Regions from separate parts of the Vibrio penaeicida genome, predicted to be linked through region 3. Evidence: predicted binding sites of a transcription regulator. Region 3 holds the regulator's gene; each other region holds the start of a gene.
The links. Region 3 encodes CRP, which controls carbon source genes, mostly activating them, when cyclic AMP is high. Its sites were predicted from a motif close to TGTGANNNNNNTCACA; they were not measured.
Positions count from the first base shown of each region.

Region 1: the regulator CRP is predicted to act here: its motif matches at 3,617-3,632, upstream of ectA (diaminobutyrate acetyltransferase).
Region 2: the regulator CRP is predicted to act here: its motif matches at 1,325-1,340, upstream of cytR (DNA-binding transcriptional regulator CytR).

Region 1 covers NZ_AP025145.1:1,232,544-1,238,737, reverse strand. The annotation lists gene LDO37_RS23795 (hypothetical protein) at 1-88, shown strand, start outside; gene LDO37_RS23790 (tetratricopeptide repeat protein) at 287-868, shown strand; gene LDO37_RS23785 (ectoine synthase) at 1,303-1,689, opposite strand; gene ectB (diaminobutyrate--2-oxoglutarate transaminase) at 1,699-2,964, opposite strand; gene ectA (diaminobutyrate acetyltransferase) at 2,988-3,515, opposite strand; gene LDO37_RS23770 (4a-hydroxytetrahydrobiopterin dehydratase) at 3,848-4,186, opposite strand; gene phhA (phenylalanine 4-monooxygenase) at 4,196-4,984, opposite strand; gene LDO37_RS23760 (outer membrane beta-barrel protein) at 5,346-5,972, shown strand; gene LDO37_RS23755 (putative bifunctional diguanylate cyclase/phosphodiesterase) at 6,098-6,194, opposite strand, start outside.
Region 2 covers NZ_AP025144.1:3,811,750-3,817,943, forward strand. The annotation lists gene priA (primosomal protein N') at 1-1,237, shown strand, start outside; gene cytR (DNA-binding transcriptional regulator CytR) at 1,488-2,492, shown strand; gene LDO37_RS17065 (SPOR domain-containing protein) at 2,603-3,139, shown strand; gene hslV (ATP-dependent protease subunit HslV) at 3,250-3,786, shown strand; gene hslU (HslU--HslV peptidase ATPase subunit) at 3,800-5,131, shown strand; gene LDO37_RS17080 (1,4-dihydroxy-2-naphthoate polyprenyltransferase) at 5,244-6,161, shown strand.
Region 3 covers NZ_AP025144.1:383,160-389,353, reverse strand. The annotation lists gene LDO37_RS01885 (hydrolase) at 1-981, shown strand, start outside; gene LDO37_RS01880 (YheU family protein) at 997-1,209, shown strand; gene LDO37_RS01875 (phosphoribulokinase) at 1,366-2,235, shown strand; gene crp (cAMP-activated global transcriptional regulator CRP) at 2,479-3,111, shown strand; gene rlmB (23S rRNA (guanosine(2251)-2'-O)-methyltransferase RlmB) at 3,209-3,946, opposite strand; gene rnr (ribonuclease R) at 3,964-6,194, opposite strand, start outside.

The sequences.
Region 1 (6,194 bases), on a different replicon from region 3:
TTACCAACCCAGCTCAGGCGTTAATTGGCAGCGTTCTTCAAGTAACCCACCGAAAAAGCCCCAGGAAAATGAGGGTAATGCGAAGTAATTCAGCAAGGTAAACCATTGGAGGCATCTATGAGTCTGTGTTTTTCATCACGATACCTAGGTGCCTCTTCAGACGATGTACACGGGTCTAAGTTGAGAATGCGAGTTACTTAGCATTAATGTATAACGTTAACCTAGATTTTACGTTTTCGTGACATACTTTTGGCTCTACCGAAGGTTAAGACTCAGGATCATGGAATTGTCAGACATAGAAAAAGTGAAAAGATTTATCACTTCTTTGATTCGAAAAGAATTAAATGATGAAGATCTTAAACGTGAATCTAATGAGTTTTTCAAAGACAGCGCAAATTTACTCAATAAAGATTTCATGGAAGCGCTTCTAGCTAGAAGAGTGGACAACGCTTTAGTAAATGTAAACATCATTGTTGAGTATGCTTATCGTGGTTCACCTGTTGCCCAGTTGTTTACAGGAGTAGGTCGGCTCGTAGGCTTGGGGGCTGAGAAAAACGAGAGTGAAGGTATCTTTTGGCTGAAACGATCGTATGGCGGAAAAAATACTAATGCTGCGATGATCCTTTATACCGTATACGCCAGTGGAATTGGTGTGTTTGAGGATATGGCGAAAGCGAGAACGTATTTAAATGGTGCCGCCGATCTAAATGTTCCAAAAGCACAATACATGCTTGCTCAAATGTTGTTCAGCGGAGAAGGCGGCGCAGTAGATGAAGATCATGCCATTGAGTATATGTACAAGGCGGCCAAGAACAACTGCCAGGATGCTATCGAATTTTTGTCTAAGAATGAGTTAACTCTATCTTAAACTTTTTATCTTCTATTTGTATCGAGCCGCTTTTTAGCGGCTCTTTTATTAGACGCGATTTTAAGTTTGAAACACGCGACTTATCTCTTAAACGAGATAATGTAAAATTTATGAGCCTTTTAAGTACATTTACATAACTTTACACGATACGGTATCGAACTTTAACTGGTTGTTGGGCATGATTTACTCATAATAAAACCATACAAACATAGGTGATATATGAGTAATCGTCTTTCAACCCCTACAGTTATTTTTCATTGGCTTGTGGGCATCAGCTTTATCGTGACATTGGGAATGGGTAAGTTTGTTGAAAGGTGGTAACTGGTTGGCTTTATTTGGAATGGAATTGGCTGAAAAAAGTGAAAAGATTAGTTTAAAGAATGCGATCTTAACGCATAGCGTGCTTAAGACCGCATGGATATTCGTGGTGCGAGTTACTCTACAATTGGGTATACGCCGTTTTCGTCATGAACTTCGTTGCCAGTAATCGGCGGGTTGAATACACAAGCCATTACCATTTCTTTATCTTTGTACGCTCTTAGGTAGTGCTCATCATGTTTGTCGAGAATGTAAAGCGTACCTGGTTTAATTGGATAAGTTTTACCGCCAATTACCTCGATTTCGCCTTCACCGCTCATGCAGTAAACAGACTCAAGATGATTTTTATAGTGGATGTGAGTTTCCGTATTTTCATAAATAGTAGTGATATGAAACGAAAAGCCCATCTTGTCATCTTTAAGCAACATGCGGACGCTTTCCCAGTTGTCTGATACGACACGGCGCTCGCTGTTTTGACATTCTTCCAAAGTTCTAACAATCATTCTAAATTCCTAAGATGCTTTCTTTACTATCTGTTGAGCGGCTGCTTCAGAAGACGCTTCAAATATTTCTAAGCCTTGAGCCAGTTCAGCCTCTGTAATCGTGAGAGGGCAGAAGAATTTAACAACTTCGTCATTCGGTCCCGCAGTCTCGATGATCATACCGCGATCAAAGCAATTTCGAGTAATAAGACCAGCGACATCAGGGCTTTTACACTCGATACCAATCATCATTCCGCGACCTTTTATTCTTTCAAATAAGTGAGGGAAGTTAAGAAGTGATTGTTCTAAGTGTTTGTGAATTTGGCTAGCGCGTTCAGAGATGTGTTGTTCGAACTGATTGTCTGTCCAATACAGTTCCAACGCTTTTGTTGCGGTAACGAAAGCATGGTTGTTGCCACGAAACGTACCGTTGTGCTCTCCTGGGTTCCAAACATCCAACTCAGGTTTAAGCAGTACAACCGCCATTGGCAAACCAAACCCGCTAATGGATTTAGATAAAGTCACGAGATCAGGCTTGATACCAGAAGGCTCAAAGCTGAAGAATGTACCAGTGCGTCCGCAGCCGGCTTGGATATCGTCGACAATCAGCAAGATTTGATGTTTTTTACAAATGGCGCTCAGTTTTTGCAACCATACGTTGCTGGCAACGTTTAAGCCTCCTTCTCCTTGAACCGCTTCAAGTAGAACGGCAGCAGGCATATCGAGACCACTTGAGTTGTCTGAAAGCATGGTTTCGAATAACGCGAGCCCATCGACGTTGGCATAATTTTCGAAGGGTATACGAGTTACACCAGTGAGCGCCATTCCTGCACCGCCACGGTGGTGTTGGTTACCTGTTGCTGCAAGAGCACCTATAGAACAACCGTGGAATCCGTTCGTAAACGCAACAACGTTTTGTCGACCAGTGAATTTTCTGGCGAGTTTTAATGCAGCTTCGACCGCATTGGTTCCAGTAGGACCAGTGAACTGCACTTTATAGTCCAGATTGCGTGGTGCAAAGATATGCATGTCTAATGCGTGTAGAAATTCCGCTTTGGCTTCAGAATGCATGTCTAAGCCATGTGTAATGCCGTCGTTAGCTATGTATGTCAGTAAAGCATCTTTCAAAACTGGGTTGTTATGTCCGTAGTTTAGAGACCCTGCGCCAGCAAGAAAATCTAAATACTTATTGTTATTTTCTGTTTCTAGCCAACTACCTTGCGCTTTTTGAAAAACAACTGGAAAGTTATTTGAATAGGATCTGACTTTAGATTCCTTTTTCTTAAAGATATCCATTGTGGGACCGCTTTTTCCTTGGGTTAAATTTTAAGTAGAGGGATGCGATACAAATATTCGGTATCGTGCTTGCCTTTGAAATGTTCGGCTTCATCCAAAAATATGGTTTTGCTTCCGGTGTTCCCGTTTTCTTTATCTAATTTCTTAAACAGACTCCAAGAAGCCTGATTTGATTCGGTAATCGTCGTTTCCACGCACTCTATCGCTTTCAAGCTTTCTCTTTTCAATAGCGCTTTCAACATTGAAAATGCCAGCCCTTTTCCCCTGTGATTTGGGGAGACGGCAACTTGCCAAACAAACAAGTCCTTCGGTGAGCTAGGTTTACAATAACCGGAAATGAACCCCGCCAGTTCACCATCAAATTCAGCGACGATACATGTGTCTTTGAAGTGAAAGGACTGTAAGAAATTACAATAGGAGGAGTTGGTGTCTAGAGGAGGACAGCTCTCTATAAGCTGGTGAATATCATCGCCGTCCTTTTTGTTTGGGTTGCGAAATATCCACTTTGTTTTTGCCTTGTCTAATTCTACCCATGGGGCTGCAATTGTCATTTGATGCCACACATTCCTTTAGAGGTCTAAACATTATTGCTTCGCAGAAGGGTACATTATTTAGAGATCAAATCAAGCTGAACTCATTTTATTAGTATTAATGAGATCACTGTCACGCATTATGTGATTAGAATGGTTGAATTCTAAAGTTTAGTGTACGAACTAAAAGGTGACGTATTTGTCACTAGAGAATCATCTGGGGGTCAAATTAGCGCTAATATCGAGCGCTTTTGATTATGTGGCTTATGGGTAAAGGGGGAATTGTTTGAGGACGAGGGAGCGTCATAACCTCGAGGCTTACAATGCAAACCTGAGGTTACGAGTAAAACTGTTTAGAGCAGCGAATCTGTTTTTGCTGCGCAGATAAAATCATTTTTATGGAGACCTTTGATCGAGTGACTCCACCATTGAACGGTCACTTTTCCCCATTCGGTTGTCAGTGCTGGATGGTGCCCTTCTTCTTCAGCCATATCACCAATGCGATTAGTAAACGCTAAAGCGAGTTTAAAGTTTTTAAATGTATAGACTCTTTCGAGTTGTGAAATACCGTTCACATTGATGAGTCGCCAATCGGGGATTTGGCTTAATAACTCCTTGGCTTCTTCGGTTTCAACTTGTGGCGCATCAAAACGGCACGCTTCGCAAGATGACTCTAACAGTGCTTCTGACATGATTTTTCCTTAATCGTGTTCAAGTTCATACATGGGCGAATGTAGACCCAGTGATTTGGCGTGTTTAATAAGCGACATAATATCAAGATTAGCTATGTCGAAAAGCTCGCTAATTTTGTCGATGTAAAAGTATTTTGGTTGCATGATGTTGATTCGGTATGGGGTTCGCAAAACATCAAGTGGGTTTAGTGGAGCGAATACGGGCTGGTCGCTGTAAACGTATTGAGTTTCACCTGGGCTAGAAAGTATTCCACCACCATATATGCTGACTCCGCTGCTATTTTTAATCAGGCCAAATTCGACTGTGAACCAATACAAACGGGCAAGATAAACTCTGTCTTCTTTAGAAGCCTTTAGCCCTAATTTACCGTAAGAGTGGGTAAAAGCAGCAAAGGCTGGGTGAGTCAGCATCGCACAATGACCAAATATTTCATGGAAAATATCAGGTTCTTGAAGGTATTCCATTTCTTCTCTTTTACGAATAAAAGTGGCAACTGGAAACTTTCGTTCAGACAACATTTCGAAAAACTTGTCGAAGCTTATTAAGGCCGGTACCGCTTCGCATTGCCACCCCGTTTCTGAAGAGAGTACAGAATTAATTTCGTGAAGTTGTGGAATACGTTCCTGTGGAAGGTTTAGCTTATTTAGTCCTTCCATGTACTCATGGCACGCTCTGTTTTTAATACAGTTAAGTTGCCTGTGAATGAGTGTCTGCCACACGCTATTTTCTTCGTCAGTCCACCGAATGACACCGTTTTCGTCCGCTTTCTTTGATTGATATTTGCTCTGCTTAGTCATAAGTCACCACGATGTTGCAAATATGTTGCGTTGATGTGGTAACTATCGATGAAAAGTAAATGGTCGTCTACAAATCCACCAATTTCTCGAAATCATAATCTGTAACAATTAATTTACATGCGCATTTAAACGCCTGAGCCTAGTTAGTACCGAGGATAATAAGGTGTTCTAAATCACGTAATGAAAATAAGAGGTAATTTGTTCAGCGAAAATTCATAAATCACTCTATTGATATGCATATAAGTTGTGTAGAATCTCGCGCGCTCAATCAATCATGAGAATTTGGTGCCATTGTTGGAAGATTTTCTTGCAAAGCTCAACTTCTTTAAACATAACCCAGTCAGATTATTTGGATATTGTTTTGAAAAAACAGTTTGCTTTAGTTTTTGCCAGTGCAGTCGCATTATCCTCACATGCTAGTGCAGAAAAGCGCCCAGAGGCTTATCAATTATTTACTGCCAAGGTTGGCGGATCCAGTTTCCAGTCTAAAGTGGCGAGTGTTGGCGATTATGAATTGGTAGGGCGATCTTTGTCGCTTGAATACTCGCGTATGACCTCAAGTTGGGCTGAGGCGGAGGATATTTATTTGGGCGTTGCGCTGTCTGGCGATATTCATTACAACTCAAAGAAAAAGTCAGACACGTCTTCCCTTTACGAAGTGGAAGAAATTAGCTCTGTTGTTTTGAACGCAGCGCCAAAAATAACGTATTCGCTAACAGACTGTATCGATATCTACGGCAGCGCTGGTTTATCTTATGGGTATGTCGAAGCGTTGGAATACAAAAAAACGTTAACGGTTGATAAAGATTCCAAACCAAAAGCAAAAGGCTTCGGGTACATGTGGGCAATTGGAAGCGCCTACCGATTGGATAACAATTTTGAGTTCGGTGCTGAGTTACGTGGTAACCACCTATCGCTTAAGAAGGATGGGAAAGAAGGGGATGCAAACCTATATGCCTTATACGTGACTATGGGGTACGAGTTTTAATCCATTAATAAACCCTATTTAAACTCGTTATCACTTTTGTAAACGGTGATATTTGAGTCGACAATCAAACTTGCAGTAACTGGCGCGATTTTGTCTATCCAATTTTTTTAGCTAATTTGGATTTACTAGATGGCGCTTTTTAGTTGATGCTGTTTTGTCCAGTAAACAATATTGTCTATTGTTTGTGCCCGACCATTAATGAACCCTTGTACATAGTCACAG
Region 2 (6,194 bases), 710 kb from region 3:
ACACGACGCTTCATATAAACAACAAGACAGTTTGCGTTATCACGCTAGAGATGTTGCGGTGATGCGAGCGGCTAAAGAGAAGATTCCTGTCATATTAGGCAGTGCAACCCCTGCTCTCGAAACTCTCCACAATGCATTGAATGGTAAATATCATCACTTAACCTTGGCTAACCGCGCTGGTGCCGCCATGCCCACAACCAATAAAGTGCTGGACGTAAAAGGGCTATACCTTGAGAGCGGCTTATCCGCCCCATTGATTGCCGAAATGCGCAAGCACTTAACGGCTGGCAACCAAGTCATGCTATTCCTCAATCGCCGAGGCTACTCACCTGCCCTCATGTGTCATGAATGTGGGTGGATTGCCGAATGCCACCGTTGCGATGCCTACTATACATTTCATCAAAATAGTCGAGAAATGCGATGCCACCACTGTGGTGCTCAACATCCAGTCTTGCATCAGTGCCAAGGCTGCGGCTCGACACAATTGGTATCCGTCGGTGTTGGCACAGAGCAGTTGGAAGAACAACTTGCCAGCTTGTTTCCCGAATTCAAAGCAATCCGAATAGACAGGGACAGTACCCGACGTAAAGGCAGCCTAGAGAGTGCCTTGAAATCCATTCGGAATAACGAATATCAAATCCTGATTGGCACGCAAATGCTGGCGAAAGGTCACCATTTTCCAGACGTCACGCTCGTTGCGCTGATTGATGTTGATAGCTCGTTGTACAGCAGTGACTTTAGAGCTTCCGAAAGGCTAGCTCAGCTCTTTATTCAAGTGGCAGGGCGTGCAGGTCGAGCCAGCAAAGCAGGGGAAGTCATCTTACAAACACACCATCCTGAACATCAGTTACTGCAAGCTCTTCTTCATAAAGGGTATGGACATTTTGCTCAAACAGCACTTGAAGAAAGGAAGCTTGCCTTACTGCCACCTTACACTTTTCTTACCTTATTTCGCGCTGAAGCAAATCATGAAGAAACGGGTGAGCAATTCCTAAGACAAGTAAGACAAACCATTGAATCTAATCCAATTTTCAACAGAGAATGCATGGTATTAGGTCCAATGCCCGCACCATTAGCTAGACGCGCTGGCAAGTCGCGTTGGCAACTAATATTGCAAGCTCCGTCACGATCTTTAATGCAAAAATTGTTGTACAGTTCAAAGGTCGTCATAGACGCACTGCCATTGGCAAAAAAAGTGCGATGGACAACCGATATTGAGCCCCAAGATCTTAGTTAGAAGTAAAATCTCTGTAAATTGATGTGATGTCAGTTCTGTTACTCAACGGTATTTTGTAGCTAGTTTGAGAAAATGAATATGATCCTATGTGATTGATGTCACGCTACTTATGCAAAATTTGTTAATCTGCCCGTAAATTAATCTTAATTTAGAGCATAAAATATCCAATAAAAAAGTTGCTCACGTCAGCGCTAGATATAAATCTTATAGATGCTATTACAGCCATGAAAAATAAAGAGGACAACTTACTATGGCGACAATGAAGGATGTTGCCCAGCTAGCAGGAGTTTCTACTGCAACCGTATCACGAGCTCTGATGAACCCTGAGAAGGTTTCATCTACTACGCGTAAACGTGTAGAGAGCGCCGTTTTGGAAGCTGGTTATTCACCGAATTCACTGGCAAGAAACTTACGACGTAATGAATCCAAAACCATCGTTGCAATTGTACCTGACATCTGTGACTCCTATTTCACTGAGATCATTCGTGGCATTGAAGATGTAGCTGTGGAAAATGGATATCTCGTACTGTTGGGGGACAGCGGTCAGCAAAAGAAACGAGAAAGCTCGTTGGTCAACTTGGTTTTCACTAAACAAGCCGATGGCATGTTGCTTTTGGGTACGCACTTGCCATTCGATGTCAGCAAACCGGAACAAAAAAACCTGCCACCACTGGTGATGGCTTGTGAATTTGCACCGGAACTGGAATTGCCGACAGTCCATATTGATAACCTAACATCTTCTTTCGAGGCGGTGAACTATTTGACGCAAATGGGCCACTCCAAGATTGCTCAGATTTCAGGGCCAGACGATGCTGCGCTTTGCCAGTTTAGAAACCAAGGGTATCAGCAAGCGCTGAGAAGAGCTGGCATAACGATGAACCCCACTTATAAAGAGATGGGAGATTTCACCTTTGAGTCTGGTCACAAGGCAGTCACCAAATTGCTTTCGTTACCAGAGCCACCAACCGCTGTTTTCTGTCATAACGACGCCATGGCAATTGGAGCAATCAAAGGAGCAAAAGCCGCAGGATTAAAAGTACCTCAAGATTTATCCGTTGTAGGCTTCGATGATATTCAGTTTGCTGAATTCTGCGACCCTCCACTAACGACCATCACGCAGCCACGCTATGAAATCGGTCGACAAGCCATGCTGATGCTGCTTGAAATCTTGAAAGGTCGTGACGTTCACGCAGGTTCACGCCTGTTGGAAACACACTTGAAAATCCGAGAAAGCGCCGCTCCACCAAGAACTTAACACGTCGAAAGTGGACTCACCTGCAAGCTTTTCACTGGTAACACTGGTTTTCCAGAGCAATTCTGGATTACCATGTTACCCGTTTTTTATTGACTGCAAGCTGTTAAACCGTGGCAAATAAAGATTACGTAAGAAGAGGGCGTGGGCAAAAGAAGCCTACCAGAAAACAAACATCCAATAAGAAGCCGTGGAAAGCAGGTCTTATCGCCATTTTACTTGCTGGCGGGTTTGGTTATGGGCTTTATATACTCAGCCAAGATCCTGAACCACCCAAACCTCAGATTGCTCAGAAACCGAAGAAACCGGTGAGCAAACCTAAACCACTGCCACCACCACCTGAAGAAAAGTGGGAATACGTCGATTCACTTCCAAAGCGAGAAGTGCAAGTCGAAGCCAAAGAGCAAGTGGTGTCGGAGATTCCATATATAATGCAATGCGGAGCCTATAAAACGCTCGCGCAAGCAGAAGCACGTAAAGTAGATATAGCCTTTCAAGGCATCAGCAGTAAGATCCGTAAAAAGGAAGGCAGTAGCTGGTATCGTGTCGTGCTCGGACCGTATGTTAAAAAACGCGATGCAGAGCGCGATCGTCACAAACTTCAGCGCGCCAAGATAGAGCCTTGTGCCATCTGGAAAGAGTCGCAATAGAACACTGCGTTCATGACTAAATTCACAAGGGAGCCGTTGGCTCCCTTGTTTTTTTATCTCCAGCCCTCATATCCGAGTTATATCGCGAGCGAATTAATAGGTTAATAAAAGTGACTACTATCGTATCTGTACGCCGAAATAATAAAGTCGTCATCGCCGGAGACGGTCAAGTATCGTTGGGTAACACCGTAATGAAAGGCAACGCAAAGAAAGTGCGCCGCCTCTACAATAATAAAGTACTAGCTGGATTTGCCGGCGGTACGGCAGACGCCTTCACTCTTTTCGAGAGATTTGAAAGCAAACTGCAAATGCATCAAGGTCACCTAACAAAAGCGGCCGTTGAATTGGCAAAAGACTGGCGCAGTGACCGCGCATTAAGAAAACTTGAAGCTCTACTCGCCGTAGCGGATGAAACAGCCTCGCTTATCATCACTGGTAATGGTGATGTGGTTCAGCCAGAAAACGATCTCATCGCCATTGGCTCTGGTGGTAACTTTGCGCAAGCCGCAGCCACTGCTCTGCTCGAAAATACAGAGTTAGACGCCCGTGAAATCGCTGAAAAATCGCTGAAAATTGCTGGTGATATTTGTGTTTTCACCAACCACCATCATACCGTTGAAGAACTCGACACCGCGGCGCAAGAATAATAAGGATTACCCTATGTCTGAAATGACACCTAGAGAAATTGTTCACGAATTAAATCGTCATATCATCGGTCAAGACAAAGCCAAGCGCGCTGTAGCCATTGCGCTTCGTAACCGCTGGCGTCGAATGCAGCTCGAAGAAAGCTTGCGAGCTGAAGTCACCCCAAAGAACATCTTAATGATCGGCCCAACGGGTGTGGGTAAAACAGAAATTGCTCGCCGCCTAGCTAAGTTAGCCAATGCTCCGTTCATGAAAGTAGAAGCAACGAAATTCACAGAAGTAGGCTATGTCGGCAAAGAAGTCGAAACCATTATCCGTGATTTGACCGACGTTGCGATCAAAATGACGCATCAGCAAGCGATGGAAAAAGTAAAATTCCGCGCGGAAGAACAAGCTGAAGAACGCATTCTGGATGCATTGCTTCCTCCACCACGTGAAGGCTGGGGTTCAAGCGAGAACACAGAAGATAAGTCCAATACTCGTCAAGTTTTCCGCAAGAAGCTGCGTGAAGGCAAGCTAGACGACAAAGAGATCGACATTGAAGTGGCTGCGCCTCAAATGGGCGTGGAAATCATGGCTCCTCCTGGTATGGAAGAGATGACCAACCAACTTCAAGGCATGTTCCAGAACCTTGCAGGCGATACCAAGAAAAGCCGCAAGATGAAGATCAAAGACGCATTTAAAGCGCTAGCTGAAGAAGAAGCCGCGAAACTCGTCAACCAAGAAGAACTGAAAGAACAAGCCATCTATAACGTAGAAAATAATGGCATTGTCTTCATTGATGAAATTGACAAAATCTGTAAACGTGGCGAGAGCTCCGGTCCAGATGTGTCTCGCGAAGGTGTCCAGCGCGATCTGCTTCCTTTGATCGAAGGTAGCACGGTGTCGACCAAGCACGGCATGGTAAAAACAGACCATATTCTGTTTGTCGCGTCCGGCGCATTCCAAGTAGCGAAGCCATCCGATCTGATCCCAGAACTGCAAGGTCGTCTACCTATTCGTGTTGAGCTAGAAGCCCTAACAAGCGAAGACTTCAAACGCATTCTAACCGAACCTAAAGCTTCTCTGACTGAGCAATATTCCGCGCTAATGGCGACGGAGTCTGTCGATGTGAGCTTTACTGAAGACGGCATCTCACAGATTGCTGACGCAGCATGGCAAGTCAACGAAACCACAGAAAATATCGGTGCCCGACGTTTGCATACCGTAATGGAGCGCTTGATGGAAGAGATCTCATTTGAAGCCACTGAGAAAGGTGGAAGTGCAGTGACAATTGATTCCGCCTACGTGCAATCCAAGTTAGGTGAATTTGTAGAAGACGAAGATTTAAGCCGATTCATTCTATAAACATCCCGTATTTGATATAAAACAAGCCCGCCGCACTTAAGCGGGCTTTTTGTATTCACCATTTCAAAGTCGTTGTTATACTGGATGCAAATCGAGCAACGACGTACGAAGCATGAGACAATCTTTAAGTGCATGGCTGGGCGCCGCTCGCCCCAAAACACTGCCTTTGGCCTTTGCCTCTATCGCAACAGGCAGCAGCCTAGCTTTATTCAATGGTCATTTTTCTCTTCCTGTAATGCTGCTAGCCTTACTGACGGCGATTCTGTTACAGATACTCTCCAACTTAGCCAACGATTATGGTGACGCTCAAAAAGGCACTGACAACGAAGACAGAATAGGTCCTATGCGCGCGATCCAATCGGGTGCTGTCGATGCAAAAACCATGAGAAATGCCATTATCATCAATATTGTTCTCACGATACTGTCTGGTCTCGCTCTCATTTTTTATGCTCTGCAATCCCCCACCAGCATTGCCGCATTTCTAGCACTGGGGTTGCTCGCTATAGTAGCTGCCATCGCCTATACGGTGGGTAACAAGCCTTATGGTTATATCGGTTTAGGGGATCTTTCGGTGTTCATCTTCTTTGGGCTACTTGGCGTTGCTGGCACCTTTTTTCTTCATACTGGTTTTATTGATGCCACCATTTTCCTCCCTTCGATTGGTTGTGGGCTCTTGGCCGTGGCTGTCCTTAACATCAACAACATGAGGGACATCGACAACGATGCCGCTTGTGGCAAACGCACGATGGCGGTTCGTCTTGGCGCTCAACGTGCAAAACGCTACCACATGTTGTTGTTAGCTGGCGGAACGGTCCCCTTCATAGCATTTTTAGCTTTACAGAGCACTGCATTAGCTTGGGGGTTGAGTATGTTGCTAGCCGTATTATTTGTGGTCAATCATGGCAGAGCGGTACTTGCTGCCTCTTCCCCAACGGAACTGGCGCCCATGATGCCCGTCATTGTTAAATGTGCCTTGATAACTAACCTCTTATTCTCAATCGTGATCACGGGTCAAACTCTGATGACTTAATTGAGCCTTGTCATTGCAATGACTTACTAGGCA
Region 3 (6,194 bases):
GCGCACGTTCAAACGTTAGTCTCACGCTTTATCCGACGTAAGCCGTTGTTTGAACCAATAAGAGAAAGGCTTGAACTACCCGATGGTGATTTTGTTGATCTGGCGTGGAGTGAAGTCCCTACATCCAACACCTCCAAACCCATATTTATTTTATTTCATGGTTTAGAAGGCAGTTTTGATAGCCCTTATGCCAATGGATTGATGCACGCATTTGCGAAAGAAGGGTGGTTAGCTGTAATGATGCATTTTCGTGGTTGCAGTGGTGAACCTAACCGACTTCCTCGAGCCTACCATTCGGGTGAAACAGAGGACGCTCGCTTTTTCATCGAACACCTAACGCAACGTTTTCCTCGGCAAGTAAAAGTAGCAGTAGGTGTCTCCTTAGGGGGGAATATGCTGGTCAACTACCTTGCAAAGTACACGGAAAACACCCTGCTTAATGCGGCATCGGTTGTGTCCGCTCCACTGGATTTATTGGCATGTTCTCAGCGCATTAATCGAGGCTTTTCCAAAGTGTATCAAAGCTACCTGCTTTCATCACTCAAAGAGAATGCCGTCGCTAAGCTGCCCTTAGTTCAGAAAGTCTTGCCCCTGACAGAAAGAGAAGTCAACGAGATTGATTCCATGTTTGATTTCGATGACGTCATTACCTCTCGCTTACATGGGTTTGAGGATGCACACCATTATTATCAAACCTGTTCTGGGCTTCCGATGCTCAAAAGAATTCGGATTCCAACGGACATCATTCATGCACAAGACGATCCTTTCATGACAGAAGCGGTGATTCCAACTACGCCTCTTCCCAAACACGTAAAGTACCACTTGCTCCCTAAAGGCGGGCATGTAGGATTTGTTAGTGGTCACCTCTTTAAGCCAACATTTTGGTTAGAAGAAGCATTACCAGAACGTTTTTCTCATTACTTAAAAGAGGAAGCCTGTAACGCGCAGAGTGCGATTAATGGTAAGATTGCGACGACATAAAATTTTGAGGTATTTATGATCGTCCCTTGGGAACAAATTGAGACTGATACACTCACGAATTTAATTAAAGAGTTCGTACTAAGAGAAGGTACTGATTACGGTGCCAGTGAAATCAGCCTAAATGAAAAAGTGGACCATGTGCGTGCTCAACTGCAAAGTGGTCAAGCGGTTGTCGTGTTTTCTGAGCTTCATGAAACGGTTGATATACAAGTACATCCCAGTCGCTGAAATCAAGCGTTGATTCAAGCTCCGATTCATTGAGTTCAAGTAAAAGTGCCCCCTAATGGGTGTTTCATTCGATTACGTGATTAGGGCAGTGTTTATTATTTATACCGCTTCCCCTACACTGATTCCCTATAACGATAACTAGAGACAAGGACAGTCATGTCAGCAAAACACCCTATCATTGCCGTTACAGGCTCGTCAGGCGCGGGAACCACCACCACTTCTGAAGCGTTTCGCAAGATGTTCAATATGATGAATGTCAAATCAGCGTTAGTCGAAGGAGATAGCTTTCACCGATTTACGCGCCCAGAGATGGACGTGGAAATTCGCAAAGCAAAAGAGCAAGGTCGACATATAAGCTATTTTGGTCCTCAAGCAAACGACTTCCCCGCATTGGAGCAGTTTTTCCGAACTTACGGTGAAAAAGGTTCGGGACAAGTTAGGCGTTATTTACACTCATTTGATGAAGCGGTACCTTACAACCAAATGCCCGGTACATTTACTCCGTGGCAACAACTGCCTGAAAACTCGGATGTTCTATTCTACGAGGGGTTACATGGCGGCGTAATGGATGGCGATGTCAATGTATCCCAACATGTTGATCTACTGATTGGCATGGTACCGATTGTAAACCTCGAATGGATCCAGAAGTTTGTGCGAGACACACGCGACAGAGGGCACTCTAAAGAAGCGGTTACAGACTCTATAGTGCGTTCGATGGACGACTATTTAAACTACATTACGCCACAATTTTCGCGTACACACATAAACTTTCAGCGTGTCCCTACTGTAGATACTTCTAATCCTCTTGCCGCAAAAGGCATCCCTAGTTTAGATGAAAGTTTTGTTGTCATCCGACTTCGCGGCATTAAAAACGTCGACTATCCATACCTACTGTCTATGATTCAAGGGTCATTCATGTCGCGTCATAACACGCTTGTTGTACCCGGCGGGAAGATGAGTTTTGCCATGGAACTGATCGTCCAACCGATACTTCAACAACTCATCGAAACCGGTAAAATCGGCTAGTGATAAAAAGAAAAGTATGCAAAGTTGCCATAGCGTGATCATGTGCACATTTTTGCTTAGATAAACCCAGCCGTGTACCGATCAAAGTCAAGAAATCGTTTCAGAAAAAGGATACTATTTCTAACCGAAACATATGATAGCTTGCAGCATCAACTATAACACCCTATTCTAAATGACCAGTTCAATCTGGCTCAGTCGATACGGAAAGCTGCTGAGCAAACCCTGCAGAGGAAGAAAGATATTATGGTTCTAGGTAAACCTCAAACCGATCCAACATTAGAGTGGTTCCTTTCACACTGTCATATTCACAAGTACCCTTCTAAGAGTACTCTGATTCATGCGGGTGAAAAGGCAGAGACCCTGTACTACATCGTGAAAGGTTCTGTTGCCGTGCTTATCAAGGATGAAGAAGGCAAAGAGATGATCTTGTCTTACCTCAACCAAGGCGATTTCATTGGTGAACTTGGTCTATTTGAAGAAGACCAAGAACGTACCGCTTGGGTACGTGCAAAAACACCATGTGAAGTAGCAGAAATTTCGTTTAAGAAGTTCCGTCAGTTAATTCAAGTTAACCCTGATATTCTGATGCGCCTTTCTTCTCAAATGGCTAACCGTCTTCAAACTACTAGCCAAAAAGTAGGCGATCTTGCTTTCCTAGACGTTACTGGCCGTATCGCTCAGACACTTCTGAACTTAGCGAAACAACCAGATGCGATGACGCACCCAGATGGCATGCAAATCAAGATTACACGCCAGGAAATTGGTCAGATTGTTGGCTGTTCACGTGAAACCGTTGGTCGTATCTTGAAGATGCTGGAAGAGCAAAACCTGATTTCAGCACACGGTAAAACTATCGTGGTATACGGAACGCGTTAATAAAGAAAGCGTTTCGATTAAGAATAAAAAAAACCACCAACATCGTTGGTGGTTTTTTATTTCTTTTGCTTATCTCTGATGAAGAGGGCAACAAGCTCTAAAGAGAGCGTTGCCTTACCGCTTCAAACAAGCAAATTCCAGAAGCTACTGAAACATTCAGGCTAGACACACTTCCAGCCATCGGGATCTTAATCAAGTCATCACACGTTTCACGCGTCAAACGTCGCATACCATCACCTTCTGCCCCCATAACAACCGCCAATGGACCAGAAAGCTTCGCTTGATAAATGTCGTGAGTGGCTTCACCTGCCGTCCCCACAAACCAAACACCTTGTTCTTGCAACGCGCGCATGGTTCGAGCGAGATTGGTGACTCGCACTAACGGTACCGTCTCTGCTGCGCCACATGCGACCTTACTTACCGTTGCCGTTAAAGGAGATGAACGATCCTTAGGAACGATAACAGCGGCAACACCAGCCGCATCGGCATTCCTTAAACAAGCACCCAGGTTATGTGGGTCTGTTACGCCATCTAATACCAATAAAAGCGGCTGTTCGTGTTGAGCTAAGATTCCATCTAAGTCATTTTCATTCCATTGCTTAGCGGGTTTAACACGTGCAATGATACCTTGATGGCTTGCACCACTGGCTTTGTCATCCAACGCTTTTCTGCCCATTTGCTGAATGGATACTCCAACATTTTGCAATTCATTCAGCAACGGCAGCAGTCGCTCGTCTTGACGACCTTTTAAAACGTATGCCTCAATAAAGCGCACCGGATCTTTTTCCAGCACCGCTTTTACGGCATGAATGCCATAAATAAATTCGTTACTCATTACCTGACCTGTTCAGATTATTTCTGTTTTCCCTGAGACTTTCGATTTTTCGCTCGGGACTTCTTCTTGCGCGCTTTTTCAGATTTACTCTTCTTTTTCGCAGAGGAAGGCTCTTTCGAACCATCGGGACGCTTAGTTGGTTCAACCATCGCTTTCGCTTTTGCACCCGGCTTTCTCGATTTTACTGTTGCCTTCTTTTTACTGTGCGCTTTTTTATCAGACTGCGCCGCACGCTTCTTGGCTGTTTTGCCTTTTCCGCGTAGCTTACGGCTTGTTTCGACCAATTCAAAGTCAATTTGACGATCGTCTAAATTCACCGACAACACTTTTACTTTTACAGCATCGCCTAAACGATAGATATTACCGAAGCTTTCACCAATAAGCCTTTGACCAATCGGATCAAATTGATAGTAATCATTTGCAAGGGAAGAGATATGCACAAGACCATCAATGTGAAGCTCAGTTAGACGTACAAAAAAACCAAAGCCCGTAACATTGGCAATCACGCCATCCAACTCTTCACCGACATGATCTTGCATGTATTCACATTTCAGCCAATCTGACACGTCACGCGTGGCATCATCAGCACGACGTTCGGTCATGGAGCACTGCTCACCATACACATCCATATCATCAAAGGAGTAATGGAAACCACCAGTTGGGGTCCAGCGATCGGTATTGCGACCTTCTTCCTTGGCAATCAGGTACTTAATAGCACGATGCAGTAACAGATCGGGGTAGCGACGAATAGGCGATGTAAAGTGCGCGTATCGTTTTAGTGCCAGTCCAAAGTGACCCGCATTGTCAGCATTGTAAACCGCTTGCTTCATTGAACGGAGCAGCATGGTTTGAATAAGCTCTTTATCCTGACGCTCACCGATTTGTTTCATCAGGCTGGCGTAATCTGTAGGAGAAGGTTCTAAGCCACCCGTTAGGTTAAGCCCAAGCTCACCAAGGAAATCTCGAAAACCTTGCAGGCGCTCTTCTCCAGGAGTTTCGTGGATACGATACAGCGAAGGCTCTTTTGCTTTTTCAACCAAAGATGCCGAGGCAATATTGGCTAAAATCATGCATTCTTCGATGATCTTATGCGCGTCATTCCGAACCACTGGCTCAATGCGATCAATCTTACGGTCCGGGTTGAAGATAAACTTAGCTTCTACTGTTTCAAATTCAATGGCGCCACGACTATCACGAGCTTGCTTCAGAACGCCATACATTTTATGAAGCTCTTCTAGATGCGAAACCAGTGGTTGGTAACGTTCGCGGAGTTCTTCATCTCCATCCAAGATAGCACCAACTTTGTTGTACGTTAGGCGAGCATGAGAATTCATGACGGCTTCGTAGTGCTTGTATCCAGATAACTTCCCTGAAGCAGAAATCGTCATTTCGCATACCATGCACAAACGATCAACTTGCGGGTTTAAGGAGCACAGCCCGTTAGACAGCACCTCAGGGAGCATAGGAACAACCTGCGACGGAAAATAAACGGAGTTACCTCGATTGATGGCTTCTTTATCCAGAGCTGTATTCGGTCGAACATAATAGCTCACATCTGCAATCGCCACCCAAAGACGCCAACCGCCGCTTCGCTTCGCTTCGCAGTAAACAGCATCATCGAAATCTCGAGCGTCCTCTCCATCTATAGTGACCAATGGCAATTCACGTAAATCGACTCGCCCTTTCTTTGCTTCTTCTGGGACGTGTTCCGTTAGGTCGGCAATTTGTTTGTCGACCTCTTCCGGCCAAACATCAGGAATTTGATGGGTCCGAATGGCAATTTGAGTTTCCATACCTGGTGCCATATTTTCACCAAGCACTTCCAATATTTTTCCTGTCATACCTCGAGAGCGGCTTGCACGGCTTGTAATTTCGATAACGACAACATTTCCCATCCGAGCTCTACAACGGTGCTCTTTAGGAATAAGGATATCTTGGCTGATTCGGGAATCATCAGGCACCACATACGAGTACTCGTGCTCCATAAAGTAACGCCCAACAATTTGGGTCTTGCGCTCTTCCAATATCCGAACAAGGCGCCCTTCTTTACGACCGCGCTTATCTGTCCCCGTCGGCTGTACCAATACGTAATCACCATGGATGATGGTTTTCATCTGATGATGAGGCAGCAAAATATCATTATCTCTTCCTTTGCTACCTTCTGGTCTTACCCATCCAAATCCGTCTTTGTGTCCAATCACATGCCCTTTAGCCAGCTCAAGTTTTTCTGGCAATACGTAACATTGAC